DNA from 2 places in the Aeromonas sp. EU05-FHT14A05 genome. Region 1 is predicted to be linked to the other one. Evidence: predicted binding sites of a transcription regulator. Region 1 holds the regulator's gene; the other holds the start of a gene.
What was found. Region 1 encodes NrdR, which represses ribonucleotide reductase genes. Its sites were predicted from a motif close to CACNNTATANNGTG; they were not measured.

Region 1 (4,415 bases):
AGAGGCAAGGGGAGAGAGGGGTGTCCGGCTTCGAAAATTGCGACGTATTTTACATTTTATAAACAAGTTTTTGGGTGGTTGGACTGTCTCTTTGATCCAGCTCACGTTACAATGCGCGGGCCCACTTCACCTATCGCGCAAACGATTTTCAGGAGATAAACGGATGTTGAAACGTGACATGACCATCGCCGGCTATGATCCAGAGCTGTGGCAGGCCATCACAGACGAAACCCGTCGTCAGGAAGAACATATCGAGCTGATCGCGTCTGAGAACTACACCAGCCCCCGCGTCATGGAAGCCCAGGGCTCCCAGTTGACCAACAAGTACGCCGAAGGCTACCCGGCCAAGCGTTACTACGGCGGTTGCGAGTACGTCGACGTGGTCGAAACCCTGGCCATCGAGCGCGCCAAGGAACTGTTTGGTGCCACCTATGCCAACGTGCAGCCGCACTCCGGCTCCCAGGCCAACAGCGCCGTCTACATGGCCCTGCTGCAGCCGGGCGACACCGTGCTGGGCATGAACCTGGCCCACGGTGGTCACCTGACCCACGGCTCTCCGGTGAACTTCTCCGGCAAGCTGTACAACATCATCCCCTACGGCATCGATGAGTCCGGCAAGATCGACTATGACGAGATGGAACGTCTGGCGGTCGAGCACAAGCCGAAGATGATGATAGGTGGCTTCTCCGCCTACTCCGGCATCGTCGACTGGGCCCGCATGCGTGAAATCGCCGACAAGATCGGTGCTTACCTGTTCGTCGACATGGCCCACGTGGCCGGTCTGATTGCCGCTGGCGTCTACCCGAACCCGGTGCCCCACGCCCACGTGGTCACCTCCACCACCCACAAGACCCTGGCCGGTCCGCGCGGTGGTCTGATCCTCTCCGCCGCCGACGACGAAGATCTGTACAAGAAGCTGAACTCCGCCGTCTTCCCGGGTGGTCAGGGCGGCCCGCTGATGCACGTCATCGCCGGCAAGGCCGTGGCCTTCAAGGAAGCGCTGGAGCCCGAGTTCAAGACCTACCAGGCCCAGGTCGTCAAGAACGCCAAGGCCATGGCTGCGACCTTTATCGAGCGCGGCTACAAGATCGTCTCCGGCGGCACCGACAACCACCTGATGCTGGTTGACCTCATCGGCCGCGAGCTGACCGGTAAGGACGCCGACGCCGCACTGGGCAAGGCCAACATCACCGTCAACAAGAACTCGGTGCCGAATGACCCGCGCTCTCCGTTCGTCACCTCAGGTGTGCGGATCGGTACCCCGGCCATCACCCGCCGCGGTTTCAAGGAAGCCGAGTCCATCCAGTTGGCCAACTGGATCTGCGACGTGCTGGACAACCACGACAACGACGCCGTGCTGGCCACCGTTCGCGAGAAGGTGCTGGACATCTGCCGCCGTTTCCCGGTTTATGCCTGATACGCCAGAGACTCTGGTATAAAAACAATGCCACCCCAGGGTGGCATTGTTGTTTCTGCTCCGGCCTTGCCATAGGGCTGTACTCATTCGACCGACAAAGGAGGCACCATGCCAAATCAGACCGCGCTCAGTGATGAGGAACTCATCTCTGCCATCCGCGCCCAGTATCATTTTCGCCCAAGCCCCGAGGGCCTGCTGGCCTGGGATGTGCGCCGTCTGGTGCGGCTGAGCCGCGGGTTGCCGGTGCGCGCCGTGCCACTCTCGCAGATCGCGGAGCTCGATAGCGAGCACTGGTACGGGCATGGCAGCGTGAAGCCCACGGTGCGCAGCATAGTAGAGCACTGCCAGCTGATGCAGGCCGCCGATCTCGCCTATCCCATCCTGCTGGACAGCGCCGGCCGGGTGATGGATGGCATGCACAGGGTGGGCAAGGCGCTGATGCAGGGCCATACCCATATCGATGCGGTGCAATTCGAGCAAGATCCGGCCCCCGACTATGTGGATTGCGATCCGGATCTGTTGCCCTACGACGACTGAACCGGCGCCATTTCAGCCCCAATGCCACCTGTGGGTGGCATTGTTTTTTCTGGGCTTTTACCGGCTTTGGATGGCCGTGCTACACTGGCCGGCCAAGATCCTGACCCCGCGGGGCAGGTGCCTTTTCCGTTAACGCCGGAGGTCCGATGCATTGCCCTTTCTGTAGTGCGGTTGATACCAAGGTGATCGATTCCCGTCTGGTGGCAGAAGGCCATCAGGTGCGCCGCCGTCGTGAATGCCTGCTCTGCCACGAGCGCTTCACCACCTTCGAGATGGCCGAGCTGGTGATGCCCCGTGTCATCAAGTCCAACGGCTCCCGCGAGCCCTTCAATGAAGACAAGCTGCGGGCCGGCATACTGCGGGCCCTGGAGAAGCGGCCGGTGAGCATGGAGGCCATCGAAAAGGGGGTCAATCACATCAAGTCCCGGCTGCGTGCCACCGGCGAGCGCGAAGTCGCGTCCCAGCTGGTGGGCAACCTGGTGATGGATGAGCTCAAGAGCCTGGACAAGGTGGCCTATATCCGCTTCGCCTCCGTCTATCGCAGCTTCGAGGACATCCGCGAATTCGGCGAAGAGATCGCCAAGCTGGAGAAATAAGCCAGCCACCCACGGATTGCGTTAGCACCCCTATTTTATCGCGTTGAACGGGAGCCCAGATGTTTAGTCAAGATGATTACCAATGGATGAGCCGGGCCCTCGAGCTGGCCCGTCGCGGCCGTTACACCACGGCTCCCAATCCCTGTGTGGGCGCCGTGCTGGTGAAGGCCGGCGTGGTGGTGGGGGAGGGCTGGCACCAGCGTGCCGGTGAACCCCATGCCGAGGTCTATGCCCTGCATGCCGCCGGGGAAGAAGCTCGCGGCGCCACCGCCTATGTGACCCTGGAGCCCTGCTCCCATCACGGTCGCACCCCTCCCTGTGCCGAGGCGCTGATCAAGGCCGGGGTGACCCGGGTGGTCGCCGCCATGGTGGATCCCAATCCCCAGGTAGGGGGGCGCGGGCTGCGCATGCTCTCCGAGGCGGGCATCAAGACCGACTTCGGCCTGCTCAGCGCCGAGGCCGAGGCGCTGAACCCCGGCTTCTTCAAGCGGATGCGCACCGCCTTCCCGCAGGTGACGGTCAAGCTCGGCGCCAGCCTCGACGGTCGCACCGCCATGGCGAGCGGCGAGAGCCAGTGGATCACCTCCCCGGAGGCGCGCCGGGACGTGCAGCGGCTGCGTGCCCGCCACGATGCGGTGCTCTCCAGCGCCGAGACGGTGCTGGCCGACGGCGCCTCCCTCAACGTGCGCTGGGACGAGCTGCCGGCCTCGGTCAAGGCCGTTTATCCCAAAGAGACCCTGCGCCAGCCGCTGCGGGTCATCGTCGATTCCCAGAACCGGCTGACTCCGGACTTGCCCCTGTTCCAGAGCGAGAGCCCTGTGCTGCTGGCCCGTCACAAGGTCGACGGGGACTGGCCTGCCTGGGTGCAGCAGCTGACCCTGCCGCTGCTGGATGGCAAGCTGGATCTGGTGAGCCTCTTCATGCTGCTGGCCAAGCAGAACATCAACTCTGTGCTGGTGGAGGCGGGCCCCAGGCTGTGCGGCGCCCTGCTGGCCAAGGGGCTGGTGGACGAGCTGGTGCTCTATCAGGCTCCCAAGCTGTTGGGGGATGAGGGGCGCGGCCTGTTCCACCTGCCGGAGTTGACCCGGCTGTTCCAGGCCCCCAAGCTCACTGTCAAGGATGTGCGTCTGGTGGGGCAGGATATTCGCATCACAGCGAAAATAGCCTGATTTATCAATGTTCAAGGGGGCAGTCACTGCCCCCGTCATCAGCAAGGTGATCTGCATGTTTACCGGAATTATCGAAGCCATGGGCACCCTGGCCGCCCTGCGCCGCCAAGGGGATGACATGGCCCTCACCGTCCACGCGCCGACCCTGGACTTTGGCGACGTCAAGCTGGGCGACTCCATCGCCACCAACGGCGTCTGCCTGACCGTGGTGGCCCTGGGGGACAAGAGCTACACCGCCGACGTCTCCCTTGAGACGCTCTCTCGCACCGGCTTTGCCGAGGCCAAGGTAGGGGATCCGATGAACCTCGAGAAGGCGCTGATGCCGAGCTCCCGCCTCGGCGGCCACCTGGTCTCCGGCCACGTGGATGGCATCGGCGAGGTGAAGAGCAAGTCCAGCAGCGGCCGCGCCATCGAGTACTGGATCGAGGCGCCAAAGGAACTTTCTCGCTACATCGCCGAGAAGGGGTCGATTGCGGTGGATGGCATCAGCCTGACGGTCAACGCCGTGCAGGGGGATCTCTTTCGCCTGACCATAGTGCCCCACACCGCCCAGGAGACCACCATAGCCCGCTGGAAACCGGGCCACAGGGTGAACCTGGAGGTGGATCAGATCGCCCGCTATCTGGAGCGGCTGATGCAGGGCAGGGCGCAGGAGCAGGGCGGATCCAGCCTGACCCTGGAGACCCTGGCCCGATC
Region 2 (4,415 bases), on a different contig from region 1:
GAGACCTCGCGGCCGCCCACCTTGTGGCTCCCTTCACCGTGCAGGTGATAGAGCGCGGTTGCCTCGATCAGATCGTCGTAGAAGTGGCTGATGGAGCCGGCGCGCTTCAGGATCTGCTCGTTGGTGACGATGTCGTCGAACACCTGTCCCGGGTTGTTGACGATGTTGCGAATGATGTGGGTGTAGGAGCGAGAGTGGATGGTCTCGGAGAAGGCCCAGGTCTCGATCCAGGTCTCCAGCTCCGGGATGGAGACCAGGGGCAGCAGCGCCACGTTCGGGCTGCGGCCCTGGATGGAGTCCAGCAGGGTCTGGTACTTCAGGTTGGAGATGAAGATGTGCTGCTCGTGGGGCGGCAGGGCCTGGTAGTCGATGCGATCGTGGGACACATCCACCTCTTCCGGACGCCAGAAGAAGGAGAGTTGCTTCTCGATCAGCCGCTCGAAGATGTCGTGCTTTTGCTGATCATAACGGGCCACATTGACCGACTGGCCGAAGAACATCGGCTCCTTGAGCTGGTCGTTCTGGGTCTGGCAGAAAGTTGAATAAGCCATGGTGATTTGAATGTCTTGAATGAGAGGAAACAGGAGGGCGGGAGCTTCATGCTCCCGCCCGGTTCATCAGATCGTGCTGCGACTTATATTTTACAAGCCCCGCCGGCGCAACCGTCGTCTTGCAGATCGGTCTGGGCGTCGTCCGCACCATCACGGGTGTTGTGATAGTACAGGGTCTTGAGGCCGTATTTGTAGGCGGTCAGCAAGTCCTTGAGCAGCTGCTTCATCGGGACCTTGTTGCCTTCGAAACGGGCCGGGTCGTAGTTGGTGTTGGCGGAGATCGCCTGATCCACAAACTTCTGCATGATGCCGACCAGCTGCAGGTAGCCATCGACGCTCGGCTGCTTCCACAGCAGTTCGTACTGATCCTTCAGGCGATGGTACTCGGGCACCACCTGCTTGAGGATGCCGTCCTTGGAAGCCTTGACCGACACCAGACCACGGGGCGGCTCTATGCCGTTGGTGGCGTTGGAGATCTGGCTGGAGGTCTCGCTTGGCATCAGTGCGGTCAGGGTGGAGTTGCGCAGACCCACTGTCTTGATCTCTTCACGCAGGCTTTCCCAGTCGAGGTGCAGCGGCTCGTTGCACAGCACATCCAGATCCTTTTTATAGGTATCTATGGGCAGGATCCCCTGGGCGTAGGTGGTCTCGTTGAAGGCCGGGCAGGGGCCGAACTCGCGGGCCAGCTGCACGGAGGCCTTCAGCAGGTAGTACTGGATCGCCTCGAAGGTGCGGTGGGTCAGGGCCAGACCGGAACCGTCGGAGTAGCGGGCACCGTTCTTGGCCAGGTAGTAGGCGTAGTTGATGACGCCTATCCCCAGGGTACGGCGGTTCATGCTGCCCTTCATCGCGGCCTTGAGGGGGTAGTCCTGATAGTCGAGCAGGGCATCCAGGGCGCGCACGGCGAGGTCTGCCATCTCTTCCAGGTCTTCCAGCTTCTCGATGGCACCCAGGTTGAAGGCAGACAGGGTGCACAGGGCGATCTCGCCCTCTTCGTCATCCACGTTGTTGAGCGGCTTGGTGGGCAGCGCAATCTCGAGGCAGAGGTTGGACTGGCGCACCGGGGCCACGGCCGGATCGAACGGGCTGTGGGTGTTGCAGTGATCCACGTTCTGGATGTAGATGCGACCGGTGCCGGCGCGCTCCTGCATCATCAGGGAGAAGAGATCCACCGCCTTGAGGGTCTTCTTGCGAATGGACGGATCCTGCTCGTACTTGACGTAGAGCTGCTCGAACTTGTCCTGATCCGCGAAGAAGGCGTCGTACAGGCCAGGTGCATCGGACGGGGAGAACAATGTGATGTCGCCGCCCTTGATGAGGCGCTGGTACATCAGCTTGTTGATCTGCACCCCGTAGTCCATGTGACGGACCCGGTTCTCTTCCACGCCGCGGTTGTTCTTCAGTACCAGCAGGCTCTCCACCTCGGTGTGCCACAGGGGGTAGAAGAGGGTGGCGGCACCGCCGCGCACGCCGCCCTGGGAGCAGCACTTCACGGCAGTCTGGAAGTACTTGTAGAAGGGGATGCAGCCGGTGTGGAAGGCTTCGCCGCCACGGATGGGGCTGCCCAGACCACGGATGCGTCCGGCGTTGATGCCGATGCCGGCGCGCTGGGAGACATAACGGACGATGGCGCTGGCGGTGGCATTGATGGAATCCAGGCTGTCATCGCACTCGATCAGCACGCAGGAGCTGAACTGACGGGTCGGGGTGCGCACGCCGCTCATGATGGGGGTGGGCAGGGAGATCTTGAAGGTCGAGACCGCATCGTAGAAACGCTTGATGTAGTCCAGACGGGTATCTTTCGGATACTTGGAGAAGAGGCAGGCCGCCACCAGGATGTAGAGGAACTGCGGGCTCTCGTAAATTTCGCCGGTGACGCGGTTCTGCACCAGATACTTGCCTTCCAGCTGCTTGACCGCCGCGTAGGAGAAGTCCATGTCACGCCAGTGGTCGAGGTGGGCGTTGAGCTCCTCGAATTCGGCCTGGGTATAGTCGGTCAGCAGGTGCTTGTCGTACTTGCCCATGTCCACCAGACGGGCGACGTGCTGGTAGAGGTGGGGCGGCTCGAACTGGCCGTAGGCCTTCTTGCGCAGGTGGAAGATGGCCAGGCGGGCGGCCATGTACTGGTAATCCGGGCTCTGTTCGGAGATCAGGTCAGCAGCGGCCTTGATGACGGTTTCGTGGATGTCGGCGGTACGGATACCGTCATAGAACTGGATGTGGGACTTGAGCTCCACCTGGGAGACCGACACGTTGTCGAGCTTCTCGGCGGCCCAGTCGAGCACGCGGTGAATTTTATCCAGATCGATGGGTTCTTTGTGGCCGTTACGCTTCGTCACAAACAAGTTCATTGGCTGATGACCTTTAGTTGATTCCCGAAAAACCATGGCGCCCAGCATCCAGGGTTCCCTTCTGTAGGGTGGCCTGGGGGCGAAGTGCGCCATGAATCACAAGATATAGTGTTATTTTAAATTCGAACTACAAGATAGTGAGGTCGGCACGGCATTGCAATCTGTGGATAACGCATTAGCTGTGGATAAATTGTGGGTGTTCGGGCCAGAGTTAGTGACTGCTCACAGTGAGTGGGTTTTCATCCGTCCGATCCGGCAAATGCAAGTCCGATGATCGAAGATGGAAAATTTAAATAACTTTTTTTGCTTGCGAAAAGGGGGTGTTTTTACTAGCAAATTCAGCCTGGTTATCCCTTGTGCAGCCAGGGTCAAAAGCTGTCCTGTCCCCGCAGGCGCGCACTTGTCATCTTCTCAAAACAAGGGGCGCATCTGCGCCCCTTGTCATTGCCAATGTGCGGCCCGGTGAGTGAGCGTCGTGCTCATCTGGGAACCTTCTGGCGTTAAAGCTGCCCGGATGATCCATCTATAACATCATGCGGAACAGGGCTGACTCGGGTCAGCTCGTAGCGCAGCCAGTGGTGCAGGGCCTGTACCGTATCAAAGTGCAAGTCGGCGCCCCAGTCGGCGGTATCCTCGTCATCGCTCAGATAGCCCCAGCCCGCCACCGCGGTAAGCATGCCGGCGTTGCGCCCCGCCTCGATGTCGCGCACGTGATCCCCCACGTAGAGGCACTGGGCCGCCTCGACCCCGAGCCGCTCGCAGGCAAAGAACATGGGGGCGGGGTCTGGCTTGCGTACCGGCAGGGTGTCGGCGCTGACGGTGACGCCACAGCTGGCAAGCTCGGGCAGGGCAGCCAGCAGCGGCTCGGTGAGAAAGCCCGGCTTGTTGGTGACTATGCCCCAGGGCAGCTTCTTCTCATCGAGCCATTCGATGAGATCCAGCATCCCTTCATAGGGACGGGTACCGACGCAGAGGTTGGCGGCGTAATGGTCGAGCAGGGCGGTGCGAAGGCGCGTGGCCCCCAGCTCTTCCAGCAGATCCTCCCCCAGGCCCGCCTTGAGCAGACCGAGGGCCCCGTGGGAGGTGGTCTGGCGGATGATGGCCTCGGGCAGCGGGGCAAAGCCTTCGCTCACCAGCACATGGTTGACGGCGGCGCCGAGATCCGGGGCCGTGTCGAGCAGGGTGCCGTCCAGATCGAACAGCACGCAGCGCAGGGGCGCCTTGTCGGTGCTCATCAGACTGACTCCGGGCGCACGAAGGCCACCATGTAGTTGACGTCGACGTTCCTGCCGAGCTTGAAGCTGTTGGAGAGCGGCGCGTAGTGCACCCCGCTCATGTCCCGCACCAAGAGGCCCGCGGCTTCACCCATGCGACACAGCTCGGCGGGGGTGATGAACTTCTTGTGATCGTGGGTGCCCTTGGGCACCATCTTCAGCAGGTACTCGGCCCCCAGGATCATCATCAGGTAGGCTTTCGGGTTGCGGTTGATGGTGGAGACATACACCTTGCCCCC

Region 2: a site for NrdR is predicted at 3,000-3,013, ahead of nrdA (class 1a ribonucleoside-diphosphate reductase subunit alpha). Genes of this name have one in related genera too.

What each region holds. Positions count from the first base shown of each region.
Region 1 covers NZ_JBYTDH010000004.1:126,129-130,543, forward strand. Annotated here, with positions in the region: gene glyA (serine hydroxymethyltransferase) at 164-1,417, shown strand; gene AC3WR3_RS07735 (hypothetical protein) at 1,526-1,954, shown strand; gene nrdR (transcriptional regulator NrdR) at 2,101-2,550, shown strand; gene ribD (bifunctional diaminohydroxyphosphoribosylaminopyrimidine deaminase/5-amino-6-(5-phosphoribosylamino)uracil reductase RibD) at 2,610-3,719, shown strand; gene AC3WR3_RS07750 (riboflavin synthase) at 3,775-4,415, shown strand, end outside.
Region 2 covers NZ_JBYTDH010000008.1:143,195-147,609, reverse strand. Annotated here, with positions in the region: gene nrdB (class Ia ribonucleoside-diphosphate reductase subunit beta) at 1-551, opposite strand, end outside; gene nrdA (class 1a ribonucleoside-diphosphate reductase subunit alpha) at 635-2,902, opposite strand; gene AC3WR3_RS13310 (HAD family hydrolase) at 3,403-4,137, opposite strand; gene ubiG (bifunctional 2-polyprenyl-6-hydroxyphenol methylase/3-demethylubiquinol 3-O-methyltransferase UbiG) at 4,137-4,415, opposite strand, start outside.